Regions from separate parts of the Agarilytica rhodophyticola genome, predicted to be linked through region 3. Evidence: predicted binding sites of a transcription regulator. Region 3 holds the regulator's gene; each other region holds the start of a gene.
What was found. Region 3 encodes PhoB, which activates phosphate uptake and scavenging genes when phosphate is short. Its sites were predicted from a motif close to TGTCATAAANNTGTAACA; they were not measured.
Positions count from the first base shown of each region.

Region 1: BVC89_RS04665 (esterase-like activity of phytase family protein) is a predicted target of PhoB. The motif match lies at 4,575-4,592, and genes of this name have one in related genera.
Region 2: BVC89_RS03600 (alkaline phosphatase PhoX) is a predicted target of PhoB. The motif match lies at 3,713-3,730, and genes of this name have one in related genera.

Region 1 covers NZ_CP020038.1:1,086,356-1,094,674, forward strand. Annotated here, with positions in the region: gene BVC89_RS04650 (hypothetical protein) at 1-367, shown strand, start outside; gene BVC89_RS04655 (outer membrane beta-barrel protein) at 371-934, shown strand; gene BVC89_RS04660 (TonB-dependent receptor) at 1,089-3,818, opposite strand; gene BVC89_RS04665 (esterase-like activity of phytase family protein) at 4,642-7,170, shown strand; gene egtB (ergothioneine biosynthesis protein EgtB) at 7,417-8,319, shown strand, end outside.
Region 2 covers NZ_CP020038.1:840,296-848,614, reverse strand. Annotated here, with positions in the region: gene BVC89_RS03600 (alkaline phosphatase PhoX) at 1-3,609, opposite strand, end outside; gene BVC89_RS03595 (response regulator) at 3,959-8,319, shown strand, end outside.
Region 3 covers NZ_CP020038.1:358,112-366,430, forward strand. Annotated here, with positions in the region: gene BVC89_RS01540 (GNAT family N-acetyltransferase) at 1-739, opposite strand, end outside; gene phoR (phosphate regulon sensor histidine kinase PhoR) at 836-2,140, opposite strand; gene phoB (phosphate regulon transcriptional regulator PhoB) at 2,159-2,866, opposite strand; gene ubiA (4-hydroxybenzoate octaprenyltransferase) at 3,014-3,880, opposite strand; gene BVC89_RS01560 (HU family DNA-binding protein) at 4,382-4,654, shown strand; gene BVC89_RS01565 (PAS domain-containing sensor histidine kinase) at 4,764-6,188, opposite strand; gene BVC89_RS01570 (aminoacyl-tRNA deacylase and HDOD domain-containing protein) at 6,734-8,122, opposite strand.

The DNA of each region.
Region 1 (8,319 bases), 730 kb from region 3:
CGATTCTTTTGTTGATCTCGCTGAGCCTTTCAGTGTTGTTTCTCCATCGGTTAATAGTCGTTTTAGTCGCAGTCGTGATGATATTATGGTCGAGTGGGACAATACAGATAGTGAGTCTTCCGTTGAAATCGCAGCTAATCTCAGTTGCCCTAATGGAAGTTTTTATGAATATACTTCTACCATCGATAATGACACGGGGATGTTTGTTATTGGCGCTGGAACTCTGGATCAGAGTAATCTTCAAGGTATTTGTTCTACTACCTTAAATGTACGAAAAGTAAGAACAGGTCAATTTGATCCGCGTTTTATCGGTGGCGCTGTTAATAGCTACCAAGTACGTAGGGTTGTTTTTAATTTAGAGAGTTAAATCATGTTTGTAAAAAGATTTTTATTACCGCTAATGGTAAGTAGTGCGCCTTTATTGTGTCAGCAAACTATGGCTGGCGAAGCCTTTATTATGCCTGAAGTAGGAAGAACTGAAATTAAGTTCAAACCAGACGTTGTATTACCAGGGTTTGATACGGAGGTTTTAGGCGGAGCAGTCGGCTTCGTTGCAGGCTATAAGTTTGATAGTAATTTCTTTGTTGGCGCTAGCCATTCTTTTTCGTCAAACGATAGTTTCTTTGAAACCTTTGATCACTACGACTTACGCGAGTTTGGTTTCACAGCAGGTTACGCTTTGCATATATCAGAGCATTTTCGTATTGTGCCTGCTGTGGGTTTTAATTCTTACACTATCGATTTCGACGAAGGACGCCTTTTTAATCCCGGTGAGGAAGACTCCCGAGAAATTGACGGTGAAGATTTTTATTGGCGAATCAACGTCGAAATTCCATTTACTGAACTGATACAAATGAACTTTGCTTACATTGATGGAGACTATGATTTTGGTGACACTTCGTCCCTTAGGGTAGGGCTTAAACTTTCGTTTTAATGGAGTGTTTAAATGGGGCGTTTTAAATCCCCATTTTAAAGAGCTTGTTTTAAACGACTCTACAAGAAAGTCTACTGAGCAAAAAAACCGCGAGAAGCTTCGCAAATACCTCTCGCGGTTAAACTCCAGTTTCTAGACCGGAGGAGAATGTATATTAAAACTCAGTTTTAAATCGAATACCAGCAGTTCGTGGGGTATTGATAAATGCGATGTTTACAAAATGATTAATGATTTGTTTTTGAGCATATCCTTCTTCTGTTAAATTTTGTACATATGCTTCAAGTCTGTACTGACCATTATCGCCAAAGTTTGTACCTGCACTTGCGTTCCATATAAGTGTCGCATCCACCTCATCATTGAAAAATCGTCCATCGCCAAAAGCGTCTGCGCTGGCAGAACCACAGCAAGTGATCATTTGCTCAAGTGGAATTTCTTCGCCTAAGTTGTTGTAACCACGATTGGCAAAAGGAGTCGCGTGGAAACTACTGCGATAAGATGCGGTAAGTGTCCAGTCGACGCTGCCCCAACCTACATTAATATCTTGACCGAAATTAATAACGGCCGTTACATCTGAAGCGTTAATTAGAGGATTACCCGACACATCGATATTAGGTGCACCAACTTGCGTTGGTACGCCATTAATATCTATTGTCTGGGTAGTTTGACGTCCATCAAGCGTTGTGCCTTCTTTAATTTCCGCTTCGTTTAATAGGATGTTCCAGCCTAAGTTAAAGCCTGCCGGCATATCCAATGAGCCATCAATTGTTAGACCTATAATTTCAGACTTACCTACATTGACACTGACTTGCTGAAGATTAGCCGCAACATTCGTTGCATTTGGATCAAATCCGCCATCACCCGCGACTCCAACTTGAAATACTTGATCGTCATATTGGTAATAGAACGCGGCAAGATTAAGTGTCATCGACATATTATTAAAATCAAAAGTATTTTTTGACCCTAATTCAAATGCGGTGAGCTCTTCTGGATCAAACGTTTGTGCCAATGGCTCTCCAGCTGCATTAAATACTGGAGTATTTACGCCACCGGCTCTTGTCCCTGTAGAAACGGTTCCATAGACAAGACCTGCGCGATCAGAGTCCCACTCAAAACCAAGACGCCAATTTATGTAATCGTCTTCGTATACGCCGTTAAAAATCCCACTACCGGAAGGTGAGGTAAAAGTTGTGGATATAACACCGCTGGCAACATCTAATGGTGTGCCAGCCGCCGCGTGGGCAGCGAGAATATCTCCCCAGGTATCGCGCCCTCCAAAGCGGCTTACGAAGGAATTAACAAAATCGTTTGCATTTAAACCTGCTGCGCGAGGATCGCTTAGCGTTTGATCTCCTGCACGAACCAAGTCAAAGCCTGGTGTACTTAGACGTAAAAATGACGAGTCTAAATCATTGTAGACTTCGCTGATGTTACCGTCGCCATCTAAGTCAGTAATATCGGCCAGGTTACCAATATTGACTTGTGCTTCCCACCAATCAAAAGTTTTTTCCTCATCGGTATAACGTACACCACCCTTAACTCGAAAGGTATCTGTTAATTCGTAAGTCGCATCGGCATAAACAGAAAATGATTCTGCATCGGCGTTAGTAAGATCCGGTCCCCCTAAGTTCGTTAAGCCTGTTGCTCTATCTGAAGTATCCCATCTAAATTCATCTGCAGACTCATCTGATATAAATATACCGGCAGTCCAGTATAAAGCGCTCTCATCATCGTTAGAGAAAAACCGTAACTCAACAGTAGATGTTTCGTTGATGTCAGAAATCCAGTTGGTATTGTAATTATCGTTAGCCCATCGACCGACATTAATAATATCATCAACGTTTTGAATTTGATCTGTGGCAAAACCATATTGGAAGGGTCGTCTTGGATTAACTGTTAACCCTTCAAATTCACGATAACTACCAATTAATTCGGCACCGACTAAGCCGAAATCAAAATTGAGTGTTAGCACAAATGAGTCGATAACATTATCGACACGGCCTTGAGTTTGAAAAAATTGATTCCATGGATCATCCAAGTCATCAATAGTTTGGCCTGTGCTAAAGAGTTGGCCACCAAACTGACCTGGAAAGCCAGAGCCCCCCATCGTCATATGATCATAAACAAAATTACCCGAAAAAAGTTCTGTTTCCCAAAGCAATGACCAACGTAAAGCTTCTTCATCTTCTGAGCCAGTTCCCTGTACATTATCAGGGCCTTCGCCCAAACCTGCATTGGAATAGTAGTCATCGTGTTCTCTTGCAAAGTAAGCAAATCGTGTTGCTACAGTATCGTTTAATGGAATGTTAAGAGCCGCTTCAATTTCTTGACTGTCGTAATTACCTACACCTAAAGTAAACTTTCCTCCAAGGTTATCGAGCTCCGGTAACTTAGGTAAAATATTAATTGAGCCTGCTGTGGCATTACGGCCACGCAAAGTTCCTTGCGGTCCTTGATTCACTTCAATTCTTTCCAGATCAAACATCACCGGACCTAAACCGCGAGTTTTGGGGATGTAGGCACCATTATAGTGAACCGCAGTTGGCTGGTCTGAAGACGGGCCATTTGCTTGAGTGCCAATGCCACGAATATAAATTTCTTGGAAGCCTTCATTAAAGGATATTTGTAAACCGGGAACCACCGCTTGTAAACTTTGAAAGTCTGCCCCGACTCCCGCTTTTGCTAAATCATCTTGACTAAATGCTTGCGCTGTTCCAGCAAAGTTTTGTAAAGATTGTTCGCGACGGTTTATTGTGACAATAACCTCTTCCACTGAAGACGCATTATTATCTGATGATTGAGCAAACACCGGTGAAGCCATCAGTGTTGCGGATATCATACTTGCAGTAGCGCTAGTAATGCATTGGGACAAATAGTTTTTTTTCATAATTATGCCTCCCTGCGTAATTCGCAGGTTGAATTACAAACATCACACAGATAAAGCGGGATGTTTAACTTGATTGAGCGACGTGGTTTAAGACAGCAAACTTGAACCTATAAAGTTATTATTTTTAGTACTCTTGTTAATTTAGGACTTACTTAGATGTTCAGACAGCTAAAAACATTTAAAGGGGTTTCCAAGAAAACGATTCTATTAATGCTGAATACTTTATTCATAGGCGATTTTTATACCTATGTTTAAGCGCACGATAGATAAAAGTTTATATTTTTTAAATAAAAGTGCTTACTAAAATTTTTGCTTTTAGCACGCTTTTATGTATCTATGTCGTGTAAAAGTATTATATCAAGATGTATATACTTTAAGATGCTGAATAGGTATGTACTATTTATCTAGTGTTGCTATATTCCGGATTAGTAGTTGTTGGCCTGTGAATAATCTTAGGTTTTTTACAATATTACTTTTTTAAATATCATCGTAAGTATTACTTTTCCATAAGTGTGGCCTTTTAACGAAGCAGTATTAAATGGTTCTGTATTCTTGATCATTTGAGTGAATAAGAAGTAGCTAAAGCAGTGTTAAATGTTTCTATAACGTAATTACTTACAGCTAGCTATCTGCGACCTACTATTTAGAAACCACTATTTTTAGAAACCCTTATACGAGTACCTTAAGCGCTTGCATAATCATCCGTCGTTGTGATCGCTTAGGCCTTAGTTGTTGGTCTTATTATAATCAAGTGGCGTTCATATAACTGTCATTTATTCTCCTCAAAATAGCGCTTTAAATTATATGATATGGGGCGAAAACAGTGTTTATTTACAGTAAAACAATAATATCTACAGCAATGTTATCTGCGTTTGTCACGCTTGCTGGCTGCGATGGGGACGATGGCAGTGCGGGGGTGCAAGGCCCAGCAGGTATGGATGGCCGACAAAGCTTAATCACGCAAACTCCTGTCAACCAAGGGGATTCCCAGTGCTTTCAAGGTGGAACTAGGATAGATTCGGGGCTAGATGCTAATAATAATAGCGTCTTAGATGCCGATGAAATTAACGATACTTCTCATATTTGTGCGCCAACGGTGCTTAATGAAAGGCAAAACTTTAACCGTGTTTCGTCTTTTTTAGTGTGCTCACAGATTGATACTGATTGCGATACCGACACTGAGACAGCCGCTGAAATTATTGCCGCTAGTAGCGATGGTATGAGTTTGATATATACCGATAGCCCGGAAAATCAGCTGGGTTTTGTCAATATTCGCGATATTTCTCAGCCTTTGGCTGCGGGAACTCTCAATTTATCCGGTGAACCTACATCTGTTGCCGTCAAAGGCGCTTACGCTTTGGTAGGAGTGAATACATCCACCGACTTTATCAATGTTTCGGGCCAACTTGATGTGGTTGATATTACTAATCAGACGATTGTGCGCAGTCTAGATTTAGGTGGCCAACCAGATTCGGTTGCCGTTAGTCCTGATGGCCAATTTGCGGCGGTTGTTATCGAAAATGAACGCGACGAAGATTTGGATGATGGCGCTCCCCCTCAGTTACCCGCTGGGAGTTTTGTCATTGTGGATACTGCCGATGCAAATCCAGCTAATTGGTCAACTCGTATGGTGGATTTAACCGGTGTGGCAGACTTATATGCTGCTGATCCAGAACCTGAATATGTTGATATTAATCAGAATAATGTTGCCGTTGTAACATTACAGGAAAACAACCACATCATTTTAGTAAACCTTGTTAACGGTGAAATCGTAAACAATTTTCCTGCAGGTTCAGCAGATTTAGTTGCTGTTGATTTGACAGAAGGCTCGCCTTTATTTATTGATCAATCAGAAAACCAAGATAATGTGTTACGTGAACCAGACGGTGTCGCGTGGATTAATAATGAATACTTTGCAACAGCTGATGAAGGAGATCTAAATGGAGGTAGCCGTGGTTTTACAATCTTTAATACTCAGGGTGATGTTGTGTGGACGGCCGCAGAGAGCATTGATCATTTAACGGCACGCCTAGGTCATTATCCTGATAAGCGTTCGGGAAATAAAGGTAACGAGCCTGAAAATGTTGAAGTAGGTATTTATGGCAACGATCGCTATCTATTTGTTAATTCAGAGCGCTCGAGTTTAGTCTTAGTCTATGACGTAGCTGATCCCTCAAAGCCACGATACAAACAAGTACTACCTGCTGCTGCTGCACCTGAAGGCGGGCTTGCAATCCCCGCGAGAAATTTACTGGTGGTTGCCAGCGAAGAAGATAACCGTGGCGATAAGCTGCGCTCTGCCATCAATATTTACCGCTACGATCATACACCAGCTTCTTATCCTACTTTGTACTCGACTGATAGAGAAGACGGCTCGCCCATTCCTTGGGGGGCAATGTCAGGGCTTGCTGCCGATCCGTTAGTTAATAATACCCTCTACAGTATTGAAGATAGTTTCTTCAAGTCCACGCGTATTTTTACTATTCAAACAGCAAAAGATGAGCATGCTGCAGCGCGTATTACCAGAGAAACTCGAATCAGTGATAGTAATGATGTATTCGCTACATATCCGGCAGCAAACTTAGTCGACGCTTCAGTGAATGATGACGATGCCAGTCGTGTTAATGTTTTTGATGAAGCTGATTTGCAACTGATGATTAATGAAGACAAAACAGTCAATATTGATGCGGAAGGTATTGCTAAAGCTGCGGATGGTGGTTTTTGGATTGCATCTGAAGGCAGTGGTACAGTCAATGACAGCAACCGTCCAATTAACTCGTTAAACTTTATCTTCAAAACTGATGCCAATGGTGTTATCGAGAATGTTATCTCTCTTCCAAGCGGTGTTAATGATATGCAGCTGCGTTTCGGTTTTGAAGGGGTTGCTGAGTACGATAACAAGTTATATGTGGCATTCCAGCGTGCCTGGGGAAGTGAGGCTAATCCACGCATTGGCATTTATGACTTAACAAATATGACCTGGAGTTTTGTGTTTTATCCTCTAGATGCAGTTGAATCACAGAATGGCGGTTGGGTTGGCTTATCTGATCTAACATCTATCGGTAGTGGGGAGTTTCTTCTTATCGAGCGCGATAATCAAGGTGGTCCAGATGCGGCAATTAAACGTCTTTACAGCGTTGATCTTTCTGCTGCAGTTGCAAACAGTACGATTAGCAAAACATTAGTGAGAGACCTAATGGCGGACCTGCGCGCACCGGGTGGTTTAATTTATGAAAAAGTGGAGGGTTCAGCAGTAACCGCCGATGGTAAGGTTTATATTATCAACGATAACGATGGTGTTGACGATAATAGCGGCGAAACTCAACTGATTGACTTAGGCTCACTATTATAATGTCACCTAAGTTGCTTTATAGGGTATATGTTCGATAAAAATTTAATAAATGTGCGCATTCTTTTGAATTTTCTTACAGATATTGCCTATAATTGGCTTGGCGTGTTGCATGAATGCAACACGCCCAACAATATTATTTTATTCAGGCGATAATGTTATCCACCAAATAAATAGCAGTACCTTTAAAGTACTCGATGGCAACCATAATACTGGCTTGCTAACTTATAACTCTAACAATAGGGGGATATGGTGGTTCATGATCGCTTGTTAGATTATTACAACCAGGTTCGTCAGCAGACAGTAGCCCTTACCAAAGGTCTTAGTGCAGAAGATTTAACTGTGCAATCGATGCCTGATGCAAGCCCTGGTAAATGGCATCTTGCCCATACCTCATGGTTTTTTGAGACCTTCATCCTACAAAAATTCATGTCGCAGTTTCAGTGGTTTAATCAAGACTACTGTTATTTGTTTAATTCTTATTACGATACTGTTGGTGCGCGTCATGCTAGGCCTCAACGGGGTTTACTCACACGCCCAAGCTTGGATGAGGTGCTTAATTATCGTCAGCATGTGGATGCTCATATGCGCGAAGTGCTCACTGATCGAGCAGAAGAGGTGGAGGCGTTAGTTACAATCGGCTTACATCACGAAATGCAGCATCAAGAATTATTCCTAACGGATGTGCTGCATATGCTCTCTCATAACCCAATGCATCCGGCCATTATTTCGAATAACAATGAAGTGCTTAGCCAAAGTGCTTCGACTATGAATATGTTGAGTTTTGATGGTGGTGTTATCGAAGTTGGTGCTCTCACAGAAGGGGATAACACTTGGCAAGGCTTTAGTTATGACTGTGAGCAGCCACGTCATAAGACGTTATTGCAGCCTTTTAAATTAGCTTCACGTTTAGTCAATAATGCCGAGTGGATAGCTTTTATTGAAGATGGCGGTTATGACGACTCTCTGTTGTGGCTATCAGATGGTTGGGCTCGTAAAAATCAAGAGCAATGGCAAGCCCCTTTGTACTGGCGCAAACTGGAGAGCAAGTGGTACCAATATGGTCTCAATGGTTTGCGAGAGCTTGATTCCACAGCACCTGTTTGTCATGTGAGCTATTACGAAGCTGAAGCCTTCGCTCGTTGGCAAGGT
Region 2 (8,319 bases), 480 kb from region 3:
ACAAGCCCAAACATCACCATCGCTGCGGTCTTCAATAACATAAAGCACACCTGTACCTGGTTGGAAAGCAACGTTATCAGGCGCAGCAAAGTCGCCATCACCTTCAACAAAACGGTTAACAACAACAGTACGCTCATCAGCAGTTGCCATTAGAGGGTTGGCATCAACACCACAAATAATTTCACCACCGTTTTCAACACTTGGGTTACCGGTATTTGCCCAGCAGAAACGAACAGCGTCTGGCGTTGGCGCAGCGGCAACATAACTTGGGTCAAGATGTAAGTCTTCAGGACGGTAGTAACCGGTAGCGCCTTTATCATTAGCATCAACACGCGCATTGTTAGGGTCGATTTCAAGCCAAGCAGCGTTACCAACTTCACAACCTTGACCTGCTTGTTGGCGACTGTCACGGCAACTTACTTGCATCGCATAAGTGCTACCGCTAACCAGAGGAGAGTCAGCTAAATCGCTAATTGTTGTGCTAGCAGTGCGTGGCGTACTAGGAATAAATTTGAAGATTGCACCACCGTTAGTATCTCGGTTAATAAGCAATTCAGAACCATCACTGTTGTCATCAACACGACGACCATTGGGTAAGAAGTATTGCTCGTATGAACCAGGACGCAGTTCATCACCGCCGACAACCACACCACTGTCAAGTACGATTAAACCTTCCCAAGCCATAGTAGCAAGTGCTGTACGCTTGATCACAAGGTTAGTAGCATCAGGTGAAGTAGGAGCCGCTTCTGTCCCAGTGAATACACCATTGTTATCACCTTGTACAATTAAGGCGGCCTCACCTGGACCACCACGATTTGCCACCACTACGTTGGTGGTCGTTAATGGATTTAGGATCTCATAGGTTGCACCATCACCCGCTTCTTCAGTCGCTAGGATTGTGCCCCAAGGAGTTGTGCGAATACCATCACAACGAGTCATACCGCGCAAAATAGTTTCGATAGTTCCGTCACTAAGGTTAACACGCTGTACACTTGGCTTAAATTTATTGGCAGTGCCATCGTCAACTAAACCGCGAGATTCTTCAATACAGCCAATCATATGAGTTGGGTTATTACCAGCAGGATAAAAGCTGTGTTGATCCCACCACTCAGAAGCGGTACGTGTAAGGAAAGTTGCGCTTAGGCCATCAGCTAAATCAAGGTAAGCAGAAGCATCGCCACCATTACCAAAAGCATTAGCAGGAGAAGTATCGATACCAACAATGCCTTCGATCTCACCTTCACGGTCAATGGTGTCCGCGTTAGACGCAATTAAAGGAGCGCCGAAGCCATAAACATTCATGGAATCTGCACCAGCCATAGTGGTTCGATTACCAGCAGTTTCTGTAGGAGTCGCAAAGCCTGTAATATGCACGATGTCGTCTGTGCGGAAGTCGTCGACTAAATCGAAGGCGTCATCACGCGAATGCTGAATAGAAACCCATGCTTCTGTACCCTCGTTATTAAAACCAAAACCTGAAGGCTCAGCGGAAGTGTCATTTAATGATAAAATACGCACACAACCATCCGACGTCAGACCTTGGTCGTCGCCATCTGGCAAACACGCCCAAATATCACCGTGAGCGTTATCTTCAACTACATACAAAATACCAGTATTAGGTTGGAACGCTAGGTTGTCTGGTGCATTTAATTCGCTGTCACCTTCGATAAAACGATAGATAGTGACATCGTGATCAGTAAAGTCTCCATCGGCCTCAGCTGGGTCAGTATCGATACCGCACATAACCTCACCCCAGTGTTGAGCACCTCGATTACCAGTATTAGCCCAGCAAAAGCGAATGGCGTTAGCGTTGTCGACATTGCTATAAGTTGGATCGATATGCATATCTTCTGGACGATAGTAACCCGTTGCGCCAGCGATGTTTGCATCTGTACGTGCAGTAGCAGGGTTTACGGATACCCAAGCAGCTTCACCCACTTCACAACCTTGACCAAATTGAGAGCTGCTACATTTTACTTGCATCGCCCAAGTGGAACCGGCGACGAGAGGCGACTCAGAAAGAGCACTAATTGAAGTGGCAGTGTTTAAAGTACTAGGTACAAATTTAAAAATTGCACCGCCGTCAGTAACACCACCAAAGCTTACACTTTGACCTGCGTTATCTAACATTAATTCATAACTACCAGGACGCAGCTCATCACCGCCAATCACAACACCGTTAGCAAGAACAACCAGACCTTCCCAAGCCATGGTAGGTAATGCTGTGCGCTTGATGGCTAAATCTGAAGGAGCGCCAGCGGCATCGACAATAGTTGCTGCCTCCCCTGCTGCACCGCGATTAGTGATGGTTAAGTTGGTAGTCGTTAGTGGGTTAAGAATTTCGTAAGCAGCCCCATCACCCGTTTCTTCAGTAGCAAGGATGGTTCCCCAAGGCGTAGTACGTAAACCGTCACAACGAGCCATACCACGGATGATAGTTTCAACAGAACCATCCGCAAGAGAAACACGCTGAACACCAGGATTCATTTTTCCAGTGTCGCTATTAATAACTTCAGAACCATTTTCGATACACCAAATTTGGTGAGTAGGATTTTCACTTGGATACCAAGCAAATTGATCCGCATGGTGACCAATGGTGCGAGTTAAGAAATCAGCACTAAGACCCGATGCTAATTTTAGATGTTTATCTGCAGCGTGAACTGGACTGCGAACGGAAGTATCTGCACTAATATCCGTAACACCCGCATCGATGACTTCATCAATGTTATCAATGTTGGCAATAGCTGTTGTCTGCTCGGTACTTAATGTGATCGTTGCTGGCGCAACACCATCGATTACACCATCAGCAGCATCAGCAGCCAAAACAAAAAGTGTTTGTTCGCGATCCAAGCCAAGTAAAGCATCAGCATCACGTACAAATTGACCAACTCTAGTAGCAGCTGTTTCTAGCAATGCCGTGTCTAATCCAGAAATAGGGTCAGAACCCTCTGGTAGCTCATCTGTAGTTGCAACAACATTAGCCGATAGACTTGTCACTAGACTAGCAATTTCTGTATCGGCAATCACAGTGCCATCACCGTCAGGATCAAGAGAGTTACGTACCAGCTGAGCAATCATGGTTGACTGTGGCGTAATATTCACAGTTTGATTAGTCCCAGCGCTGCTCGCCATAGCGACAGATTCCATATCAAAAGGCTCGTCCATAAATGTCATATCTTGAGCACCAGCACTATCGAACACAAAGAAGATAGGTTGGCCTGCGTACTGAGCAGGAATATCTACTTTAAATAGATTGCCGTCGGCCGGATTACGATCAATCATCGCAATTGGGTTTTGCGCTTCCAATTCAGCTGCACGATCTGCCGCAGCATTAGCAGCAGTCACTGCTGCATCAACTTGGGCGGCAGTATAAACAAATATTTTACCTCCCATAACAGGACCGTCGAGTACTACACCCGCTGCATTTATCGCAGCGCTCACCCCGTCAGTTCCATTAGTGCCGTCAGTACCGTTGGTACCATTAGTACCATTGGTGCCGTTAGTACCATTACTTCCATCATCACCGCTACACGCCGCCAGCGCTAGCACTGGCACGGTAACGAGCAAAGTCTTGCGAATTGATTCACTCAACGGACCTAATATAGCCATGTTCGCCTCTCTATTTATTGATTTCGCTATCACAAAGGGAATTGTTTGGTGTGGCAGGCTACTGTCGTTCAATGAACGCAAGAAGAATGTTTTTTTAACTTTAGATTACAGTTATATGAAAATATTAATATATATCGTTTTAATAGTGCCAAATTATTGACTAGGCACAAATTAACACATTAAAACCTATCCTTTGCGTCAAGAATTTTAATTATAGCAGTCGCTTTTTTCATCTTGACCACTTGTCAATTATTTATAGGGCAAATCCTTAGTTTACTATCTAAGCTTATTAATTAACTGGTTCTGGTTTTTGTTAGATAGAGGTTAATTAGAGTTGAGCTCAAAGCAAGTGAATACATCAAAAGCGCCAGGATCTATTGCCAATACTTTAAAGTTTTGGTTCTTATTTTTCAGTCTAGTGCCATTGACCATATTTGCTCTAATAAGCTACCAACAGACTAAATCAGATGTTTATCATCTAGCTGATCAAAAATTGCGAAATACATCTGTGCTTGCCGCACGCTTTGTAAGAAATTGGTTCGAATATCGTATGTTCGATATTATTAACCAATCAGATTCCCACAATAACCGCGCTATGCTGCAGCAGCTAAAGAGCCGCTTAAAACAAAGTAATTTGACACCAATAGAATTTGTACAAACGGATATATGGCGTAGCATCGTACGAACACCTCATCGTGAGCTACAACGTCTTATAAAGCAATACGATTACATCGAGAATTTATATTTAATTGACATCGATGGAAACGTTTTATATAGCGAGCTACCAAGCCCCAAGTTAGGTGCTAATTTATTGATTGATGATATTGGCAACATCGGGATTGCCGATAACATAAAACAAGCAATTGAATTAGATAGCATTCAATTTTCTAATAAAACCCTATATGAGAAAGACAAAAACAAAATTACGGGTTTTATGGTCGCGCCTATGCATGTGGATGACAAAATACATAACGATGGCGGGATTATTGGCACTTTTGTAATGCAAATTAGATTTGATCGTATAATCAATGCATTAATTGTCAATACTGGCTCAAGCCTTACTCACTACCTAGTTGGCGATGATGCTTATCTTCGCAGCGCCTATAAAAATAGTCCTGGGGAACTATTAAAACAAACTATTACTACAAAACCAATTTTGCAATGGCTCAGATTACCAGCATCTGAGCGTAAAAATATGAGTAATGACGCTAGCCATTATAAAGGCCCACAAGGCAATCAAGTAATTGGCATCATCAATACTATCCAAATTGCGAATATTAATTGGGCCCTGGTAAGCGAAATCGATGAAGATGAGGCCATGCAGGCACTCAGTTCTATTGCAATGACGACGCTTATGTTAGAGCTGTTAACAATCTTCACCGTCATTATATTTACTCAGATATTAATTTCAAAAATCACCCGCCCCATACTAAATTTGCGAGACGCCATGTTAGATATCGCCCATGGAGGAAAAAAGCAGGAAGTGTCAGTGGAGACAGATAATGAAATAAATACGCTAGCTCAAGCATTCAATCACTTGTTAACTAATAAAAGAGAATATGAACAAACTCTATTAGAAAATACGCGAAAAATCGAACTTATTCTGGATAGTACTGCAGCAGGAACCTGGGACTGGTCTGTACAGACCCAGGAAATATCACTAAGTGAACAGTGGGCTGAATTAATAGGCTATGAGTTATCAGAATTAGGGCTGATAACTACTGATACATGGATGCAACTCATGCATCCCGACGACAGAAAATACTCTGACCAGGCAATGTATGAACATTGGAATAAAAAAACCGACCGTTACTTTTTTGAATCTCGTGTACAGCATAAGAATGGTAGCTGGATATGGGTACTCGATACAGGTCAAGTAGTAGAGTGGCACTCTGACGGTAAACCCAAACGGATGGTGGGCACTCGCATAGATATTAATGATAGAAAAATTGCTGAGCAGCAATTAAAAAGACTTTCACGTATCGCCAGTGAGTCAACCAATGGCATACTCATTACTAATACCGAAGGATTAATCGATTGGATTAACGAAGGTTTTACACGTCTATCTGGCTACAGTTTTGAAGATGTTAAAAATAAAACACCTGACCAGATTCTGCACGGTTCACAAACGCCAATTGACGCTTCGGAAAAAATAAAATCCGCGATGAATCATCTACAACAATTTGATGTAGAAACTATTTATTATCGAAAGAATGGGCAACCTTATTGGGTAAGCCTCAGTGGCAACCCATTACTTGATGACCATAGTAAATTAGAAGGGTTTATTTTTGTCGCTACCGATATCAACGATCAAAAAATTGCTTCTTTAAAGCTCGCACAACAACAAGATATGCTTGAACAGATGAGCTTGCTAGGGTCGATTGGTGCATGGGAAGTAGATTTGCAGAATAATAAAATTTACTGGTCTTCAATGACGAAAAAAATTCATGAAGTGCCAGAGGACTATCAACCAGAGCTGGCTTCAGCGATTAACTTTTATAAAGAAGGTGAGTCCCGCGAAGAAATTACTCGGCTCGTTCAGCAGGGGATAGAAAAAGGTACACCGTGGAATATTGAGCTGCCAATGATCACCGCAAAAGGAAGAGAGATATGGGTGGCGGCTTCAGGTAAGGGTGATTTTCATAATGGTAAAAATGTTAGGTTATTTGGCTCATTTCAAGATATTACCGACAGAAAAAAAATTGAGAACGATATAATACAAGCCAAAAATAAAGCTGAAGCAGCCACCGAAGCAAAAAATCAATTTCTGGCTACAATGAGTCATGAAATACGCACACCAATGAATGGCGTTATCGGGATGCTGAATCTTGTTGCACGCAGTAAACTTAATGAAAAACAACAGCGCCAAATTGATATTGCCAAATCAAGTGCAGATTCTCTATTAGCTATTATCAATGATATTTTAGACTTCTCTAAAGTAGAAGCCGGGGAAATGCACCTTGAGCTACTTAATTTCGATTTATATACCCATATCAGTGACTTTACCGAGTCGATGGCTCTAAAAACAGAAGAAAAAGATATCGAACTTATTCTAGATATGACGGCAATCACCAACCCGTGGCTAAAAGGGGACCCAGGACGTCTACGCCAAATTTTTACCAACCTTGTGAGCAATGCAATTAAATTCACAGAAAGCGGTGAAATTATTATCACATGTCGTATTGAGAACGATGGCGAAAAATATGTTTTTCATGGCTCAGTAAGCGATACAGGCATTGGAATTCCTGACGAGAAAAGAGCACTATTGTTTGATGCTTTTACCCAAGTTGATGCATCGACAACGCGGGAGTTTGGCGGTACAGGGCTTGGATTAGCTATTGTAAAAAAACTCTGCAGACTTATGGATGGCAATATCAGTTTAGAGGAAGGCCGAGAAAAAGGCAGCTGCTTTAACTTTTCAGTGTCTATGGAGAAAAGTCTCGATAGTGATAATAATGTTACATCGCCTCAAATTAACGGATTAAGTATTTTAATCATTGATAAGAACCTTACAAACTGTAAATTATTAAAACGACAACTCACATTATGGGGAGCAGAGGTTGTCTACGCAGTCGATAGTGGTTATGCTATTGAGGTGTGTCAATTACGTGAAAGCAAGCCATTTGATCTCATTTTTATCGAGATTAAATTGTTCGCTTCCTTGGGTGTAGAATTAAAACACAAGCTGCAAACAGCAAATAATTCAGACAAAACGCGCTTTATTGAGATGAACTATTTTAATAGGCATAGCAGTAATAACAAATTCCATGAAGATAGCTTTGATGATTATCTAACAAAACCTGTTACACCTAAAGATCTACATAAACTTTTTGCAAATGAACAGAATCGTCAACCTGGGGCTTCGGTAAAAAAACAAGTAGAAGTCATACCAGAAAGCGATTTATCTGACGATATACCAGTAGAAAATAAAGAGCCAAGTAAACCCACCGACAGCAAACGTGTATTAGTAGTTGACGATAACCCTATTAATCAAGAAGTCGCGTGCAATTTACTCGAGGCGTTGCAGGTCAGTACGCATGTTGCTTCCGGCGGTTTAGAGGCGATCGAAGAATTACAAGCAAGCGTATCGAAGCAAGCATACAAACTCGTGTTAATGGACTGCCAAATGCCAGGGATGGACGGTTATGAAGCTACACGACAAATACGCCAGGGAAAAGCTGGAGCATCAAATGCAGATATAGCGATTATCGCAGTTACTGCCAATGCAATGAAAGGCGATAAAGAGAAGTGTTTACAAGCAGGTATGAATGATTACATCAGTAAACCATTAGACCCTGAAATATTAGAAACAAAACTAAAACAGGTGCTTTTCAAGCAAGTAGCATTCGACGCGGTGAAAACTGAAGATGCCTCGTTGCCAACACAAAATATTAGCAGTGCTTGGGACTACGATAGTCTGCTAAAAAGAGTACGAGGAAAAGAAGAAAGAGTAAAACGCTTAGTGGAGATGTTTATGAGCGATATGCCATCGCGTATTAATGAGCTAACCAGTATGTGTAAAGAAAGCCAATTCAAAGAGATCGGCGATATTGCTCATACGATTAAAGGAGTTTCAGGTAATCTGGGAGCAACGGCTCTACATCAGGTGATGGCGGAGTTCGAAAGCGCTGCTAAAATCGGGGACCAGAACAAAATATCGGAACTCATGCCAAGCTTAGTGAACAACTATAATCAGTTAGAATCTCGCCT
Region 3 (8,319 bases):
AATAACCTGTGCGGCCACTCCTTTTAAGATAGGTACGATGGTAGAGCGCATAGAACTTGTTCCACTCTTCTGTCGTTAGCTCATCAGCATGACGCATACGAATATCGAGATCCTGAGAGAAAACTTTTTGCCGTTCCTTTTTTAAATTTTTCCTTTTTCTGGAACTAAAACTATTGAGGAAATCGTCGAAATCTTTGAAGCCTTGATTAAACCAATGGAACTGATAACCTTGGCGTTCAGTAAAACGGGCTTGCTCAAAAGTAGAATTATCTTGTGGGAATAAGCTGTGAAAGCCCGACATATTTTCTTCTTTTAAACAGTTCTTAATCGCTTCGATTATTGCTGTGTTGCATGACTGTTTTTGTTCGTTACTTAAATCCTTTGAAAAGCCTATACGAGGGCCTGTCGCCGGGGTAAATGGAATAGCATTAAGTAACTTGGGGTAATATTCGATACCCGCTTGATGGTAAGCGTCGGCCCAGGACCAATCAAAAACGTATTCACCATAAGAGTGCCCTTTTACAAACAGAGGCATTACGGCGATGATTTTTCCATTTTCTTCGATACTAAGATGTTTTGGCTGCCATCCCGTATTTTGCTTACCGGCGGTATCGACACTGTTAGATTCTTCTAATGCCTTAAAAAAGGCGTGCTGGGTAAATGGGTATTTTGTTTGCCAAAGTGCATCCCAATCTTGGGCCGCGATTTGTGCGATTGATTGATGAAACTTAACTTCCACAACTCACATACTCTTGAAAATGGTCGTGGAAGCTTACCTGAATCTATCTAGAGGTAACAGGTGTACTTTTCATAGTGGCTAACACTAAAAAAGGTATTAAGCGACTTTTTCTCGAAGTATTCGCTCGATGGGAAAATAGCAACTGAATGAACTGCCTTTGCCGAGATGGCTGGTGATTTTTAACTCTGCGTCATGTCGGGCAAGAACATGTTTCACAATCGCAAGTCCCAGACCTGTACCTCCTAGAGCGGTTGAGCGGCTATCGTCGACCCGATAGAAACGTTCAGTAAGCCTTGGGATATGCTTAGGGTCAATGCCTAAGCCACTGTCGGTGACGCTAACGATGCATGCCTCTTCAGTTTGAGTGACACTTATATCAATACCACCGCCCTCGGGTGAGTATTTAACGGCGTTAAAGGTGAGATTTGAGAAGGCACTGTGAAGCTCTTGGTTATTGCCCAAAATTGATACCCCTGCATCGCCACTCAGAGTAATCTGATGATGTATCTTCCCTCCCAACGCTTGGGCATCGGATACGATGGTTTCTAATAGAGGCGATAAGGCAACAGGTTTTGGTTTGAGCTCGGTTTGATCAGTTTCTAGACGGCTTAGCGTGATCAAGTCATTCACTAATGCTGTCATCCTATCGCTCTGCTGTAGCATTTGATTAAAGGCATTGCGCAGTGTTTTCGATAGGTCTGGGGCATCGATGAGAGTTTCTATATAGCCTTTTATGACGGTCAGAGGCGTGCGCAGCTCGTGGGAGACATTACTGACGAAATCCTTACGCATCTGTTCCAACAAATTAACACGAGTAACGTCACGGATAACAATCAAGCGCTCTCCTTGGCCAAATGGATGGACATGGAATTCTAAATGTTGACCTTCGTTTCTAAGAGACTCAAGTTCGAGGGGAGAGCTATAGCTTTGTGTTTCAAAATAGTTAATAAAACGTGGATTGCGGATAATATTGACTAATTTGTGGCCGCGATCGATATCTTGAAAGTTGAATAGGTCTTGTGAGGAGCGATTCCACCACTCTATATTTGCGCGACTATCGACAAGTATTACCGCATCTGCCAACGCGGAAGTCATTTCCTGTACACGTGTCACAACAGCTTGCAAGCGCACTTTGTCTTTTTCGTAGCGTCTTGAGAGAAGTCTTATATCGTCGGCAATTTCTCCCCATATGCCGCCGAAGTCATCACCCGGCGGGCCGCTACGACGGGCTTGCGCTGCCCAGCTTTCAAGTTGGGCCGTGCGATAGAGCAGCCATATAATAAATAGGAACAGAGCTATTGATAGCCATACGAATTCCGCATCGAATGAAAAGCCGATGACGAAGGAGGTGATGGTGACAAAAGCGAGCCAGCGAAGCTCAGTCTTTAGACCTCTACTCATAGTATGAGAAACGCTAGTTTAGTTGTGGGCAGGTGCTATTTTATTCGAAAACCGATAGCCAGCGCCACGTACAGTTTGAATAAATCTATCATGCCCTTGAACGCTTAGCGCTTTACGCAATCGTCGTATATGCACATCGACAGTGCGCTCTTCGACATACACATTGCCGCCCCATACATGATCTAACAGCTGGCTACGGGTATAGACGCGCTCTTGATGGGTGAGGAAAAACTCTAGCAAACGATATTCCGTTGGACCCATATTGATGGGTATGGTGTTGATTGTCACTCTATGACTAGTGGGGTCTAGGCAAAGACCATCAATTTGAATGGGTTCCTGTGCACTGTGTGATTCCGCTCGGCGTAACACAGCTTTCAAACGTGCAACTAGCTCTCTGGGTGAAAATGGCTTGGTAATATAATCGTCGGCACCGACATCAAGACCTTGGATTTTATTATCCTCTTCCCCTTTTGCTGTCAGCATTATAATAGGGATATCTTGTGTGACTTCGTTGCGTTTTAGCCTCCTAGCGAGCTCTATACCGCTGGTACCTGGAAGCATCCAGTCAAGGAGTATCAAGTCCGGTTTTTTATCAATAATTAAGCTGTGAGCTTCTTGTGCATCACCGGCCTCAAGCACATGGTACTCAGCCATTTCTAAAGCAACACGCAGCATGTCCCTAATAGGGGATTCATCGTCTACGACCAAAATTCTCTTATCTGGCATTAGGCATAACCTTTGGACTCAAGCTCTGGGAAATTGAATGTGAGCGACATGCGCATTAAATAAAGCTTTTGTTGCCGTTTTATGACAAGAATAGATTCTTTTGCGCTTTTAGGATAGGTTCCTCGGTTTTAAGTCCGGTTATAAGGCTTACAAAGTTTTAGTCGCATAGTCCCCAGCGATACCTACAAACACTGCCATACCGACCCAATTATTATTTAAAAATGCCTTAAAGCATAGTTGTGGCTTACGCTCTCGTATCAGATATTGTTGGTAAACAAAGAGAGCAGCTACAGCGAGTAAGCTGAGTTTGTATACAATGCCTAATTCAAATCGGCTACCCATCATATACAAGGCAATTAAAGTGATCACCTGTAAAGCTTTGGTGACTATCAAATCCGAATCTCCAAGCAAAATGGCGGTAGATTTGACTCCAAGCTTAATATCATCCTTGCGATCCACCATAGCGTAAAACGTATCGTAGATCACAGTCCATAGAACAACAGTAGTGTAGATGAGCCAAATAGACGGCTGCAGCTCTCCTGTCTGAGCGGTAAAAGACATAGGTACAGCCCATGCGAAAGCTGCGCCGAGGACGACCTGTGGCAGATGGGTGTAGCGTTTCATAAATGGGTAAGCACTAGCCAAAGCTAAGGCGCCTAGTGATAGCATTACCGTAAGTGTATTTGTTAAGAGCACCAAGGCAAATGCCACTATACATAAAACGGCAAATAAACCTAGGGCTTCTTTGCTACTCACAATACCTGATGTCAGTGGGCGATTTTTTGTTCGTTCTACATGCTTGTCAATCTTACGATCAGCAAAATCGTTAATGACGCATCCTGCCGAGCGCATTACGACTACACCCAATAGAAAGATGATCAGTACGTCCCAATCGGGAAACCCTTTCGCCGCTAGCCACAGTGCCCAGAGTGTTGGCCATGCAACGAGATAAATTCCAATCGGCCGGTCAAGGCGCATTAATTGTCCATATTGGATCAATTTTTCTTTATTCATAAGATGTTATGGCTCGAAAAAGGGGCAAGAATACACTATAGCTGAAGCACTATAAACTGACCTTATAAAACCGGCTATTTTAGCGCTGTGTGGCGTTGCTCATTTTGCCCATAGGCCCACTATGCGCGGCAATGAGCGCCTTACTCAGCACGAAAATAGCGCGCTTTTCTTTATGCCAATTTATATTGCTTCAGCTATAACTACCACTAATGAAAAACATTTTTACTTTTTTAAGGGATTTTTGTACAAAACCCTCAAACTTTGGCTAGGCTAAAGGAGCTGGGTAAATTTTATCTGTATTGTTTTCTCTATTAATATTCTTGTATTTATAGGGAGGACTTATTGGGGATAAATCCAGAGTTCTAATAATAAGTAAAGTACTCATTTTTCTCGACAGGTGCCTTCCAATAAGGTTGTTTGTATATTTTGGGCTAAGCCTATTATTTTTTGCGAATAATCTGGGAGATCACCTTTTAGATAATTTTGCGATAGGAGAGAAATATGCGAAAAGCTGATTTAGTTAATGCGGTTGCAGATATTGCGGATTTAAGTTTGCGTGAAGCTGATGATGCAGTGTCGTCTGTGTTTGAGCACATCACAAATGCACTAGCACGTGGTGAGCCTTTAAATTTAATTGGTTTTGGTTCTTTTAACGTTAAACAGCGTGCAGCAAGGCAAGGTCGCAATCCAAAAACAGGAGACTTAATTGAAATTGCAGCGAGTAAACAAGTTAGTTTTAAAGCAGGTAAAAACTTACGGGAACATATTATTTAAATTGATTCTCATTACTGAGTAAGTTGATAAAAGAAAATTTTCGCGCACTCGAATCAATATTTTAAGAATTTATATTTGACTCTTCCTTTTCATCTTATTCAGTGCCTTTTTATTGTGGTTGTAAGGTGTTCATAAATGGAATGAGCACTTCAAATGTACTACCGATACCATAATTACTTGTTACACTTATGTTTCCGCCTAACAACTCTACCAAGTTATTGACCAGAGCTAAACCTAGCCCTGTTCCTTCAATATCAATAGTCCTTTCATCATCGACTTGCTCAAAGCTCTGAAATAATTTTTGTATTTGATCTGCCGGAATACCTATACCTGTATCAGATACTGAAAGGCTGAGACACTCGCCAAGCTCAAGATCCGTTTTTTCACTAGCGACTAAATGAACACTACCTTCATTGGTATATTTAATAGCATTTGATAAAAGATTGATCAGAATTTGGCGAACTTTAGTTTTATCCGAGAATATTCGTAAATCTGTTGAGCTGGTGTAACGTAGGCATAAGTTTTTCTCCTGCGCAAGACTCGCAACTTGTTCTTTCGTTTCTTCACAGAGATCTGAAATGGCAAAATCACTAATATTTAAGCTCATTCGGCCTGATTCTATTTTAGTGACATCCAATGTTGCCGAGACGAGTTCGTTGAGTTGGCACCCTGCCTTTTTTATAAGTTTTAATTGTTCTAATTCTTCGTTAGACAATTTGCCTTCTGTGCGTGCTAATAAAATATCTGAAAAGCCTACGATAGCGTTAAGTGGCGTGCGAAGTTCATGCACCATTTTTGCGTAAAACTCTTTACGAGCTTTTGCTTTTTGCTGTATCGCTAGTGTTTCTGCCATTTTTTGCGCTGTAATATCGAAGGCGTAACCTACTAGAGTGGGGTTCTCATTGGCGGTCAAAAGGTGAAAGTGCCAAAGAAATACCTGGTTGTCCAATTCTAGCTCAAGTGTATCGTAGGCTTGCTCGGATGCTTGTAACCCTTTGGCAACTTCATCGATATTACGCGGTAAAGCGTAGGCATCCCCATTACTGTCGAACCCGTATTCCAGCAGTAGTTCCTGCAGCGCAGTATTACCAAACAATAATTGCCCATCGATAACAAATTCCGCCATTGGCGCGGGGCTTTTTTCAACATACTGAGAAAACTTCTCTAACTCTTCGCGTGTATGTGAACGTGTTGAGTTGTCGACGAAACTTATGACACGGTTGGCTCGGCCAAAGCCAACATGGATATTACGAAAGTCTATGGAAACGTCGTGACCATTTCGGTGTAACCAAAGTGTTGATGCAGTCTCGGAGGACGGGTTGGCAGAAATAACACCACATTCTTCTTGTGTGTGATTTGCCGTATGAGTCTCTGAGCAAAGAGCGGTATGAAAATTTTGTCCGTCAAGTTCTTCTAATGTCCAGCCGAGAATAGTACGTGCCATTGGCGACAACTCAACGATGCGATTCTCTCTATCTAAGCCTATGAGGCCATCCGGCCAATTGTTGAACCAGTTATTATCACTATCAGCCATACTTAAACTTACTTCTAAATCTGCAAATTAACTTCGGAGGTATATTCTGGCGTCAAAAATTTCATTCTACAACTAATTTACGTGGTCAGTATGTGACAGTCTTTTGATTTATAAATCGATAAGTTAACTTGGGTTTGCCGACAAGCCCTAAGCTCAAATTGAGTTGCTATAACCTAATCATACTGTATTGTGTGGGTGATATTAAATAGTTATTTAAAATACTTGCCCTTAGTAATATAAGATTATAAAAATTGATTTTTATACCTTAGGGGACAAAAGGCAACAAGCTGTTTCGTCACTCGCGAATGCAGGCATGATAAGGTAAAAACAACTCAAAAAGTGGCGTTTACATGAAGTAAATGAGCATCTTAAAGCTATTTTAATGCCGTACTGGCAGGTGCAGTAGTTATGAAATGGCTTCTAAGGTATTACACATTTGTAAAATTGATAGAGCTATAAGATCTAATAAACATAGCATTTAGAAAGGGTTCTGCTAACCCGCCATATAATTATGTCGGGTTAGTCAAAAAGTGAATTTTATAAATTCAACCTCGCATTTTCTCAGCAATTGAGTCTAGGTCATCGCAGGATTCAAGAATATTATCCACGGTAACTTTTGCCGTCTCATAATCGAGATAAAGATCATCGAGTAGGCTTTGAGGAATTTGGCTGCCTAAGGCATCACCGAAACCCGCGTTGGCCAATAAGTGCTGTGCGACGTAAACGAGCTTTGCGTATTGCTCATGTTCGCCAGAATATTCTGGATTAAATTTTTGTCTTAGAGCCGTGACCACTTCCTCCGGCATATTCCATGTATCTAGCAGCCAAGCAGATATTTGATTACTGGTGACGCCAATTGTGTACTGTTCGATAGCTGCAAGAGAAATATGTGGATTAGATAATCGAGTGCGTTTTATGGTCTCGAAATAAGGAGGAAATATCTCGGCCAAAACAAGGTAGCCAAAATTGTTTAGAAGGCCAGATAGATAAGCTAATCCGAAACTTGGCCTGTGTTTTCGATCAATACTAGTAATTAATCCTTCTACCGTGGCAGCGGTATATACAGCACCCTTCCAGTATTGGTCGATGTCCTGAGGGGTGAGTGTTTTCATCGATAGAGTTTTACCCAACGATAGACCCAACGCAAGGTTTAGTACCATGTCAAAACCTAAGACACGCACGATAGCATCGTGAACAGATTTAATCTTTCCTGGGGCAGAGTAATAAGGAGAAGATGCCCAACTGACAACCTGTGCCGCTAGGCTTGGGTCTACATCAACGATATTAGAGAGGTCACTAATGTCGGCATTTGGGTCTGCACGTAGCTTAATAATACGTTGGGCGGTTTCTGGTAGTGGCGGTAACTCCAAAGTTTCTTGTAACCTTGAGCGGATACGTCTTTCAGTAAATTTCTCAACAGATGTCAGAATTTGTTTTTCGTCTTCGCTGGCGTCGCTGATAATCGAAGGGGCTTTAACAGTAAAACTGCCTGTGTGCGCCGAACCGATTATGGCGACGAAATTCTCCTGACTTATTTCCAGTACATGCCCAAAATTTCCTGACTGTAGAATTAATTGATCTTTTGTTAATAGGGCTGAGGATACAAATGTCGGCATACCTAGCCAACGGGGGATTGCCGGGATAGTAGAAAATTCGTATTGATTTATGATGGGACGTAGTTGAGATGTCGGCACTGCCTCGAAGCGTCGATCGAATTGGCGAAACATAGCATCTAGATCGAGAATATGGTCGGAAGGTAATAACACTTGCACTCGGCCTTTGCTATCTTGAACAATAAGAGAGCTTACTAAACAGGGGGAGTCTTCGTTGCTTACAAGTGAGAGGTGGTGGTGATGATCCTCGTCTATTTGTGCAATATTGAAACTAACTTTTTGGCTTTCAAGCAGCTCGATTATGCTCGCTGGTACAGACACGTGCCTTCTCCTCTAATATAGAAACTGTCCCTTTCCATTGACGGGTAATTAAATATTTCCTTAGGAGCACCTCTATTAATAGAGCTACCCTTACGTTTAAATATAGACCGAGACGGGGAATTCGACAGAAATTACGCACTAATCTGTGGCGAATATCTGAGGTCAATAGCAATGCCCGCTAAGTTTTAGATTGAGTT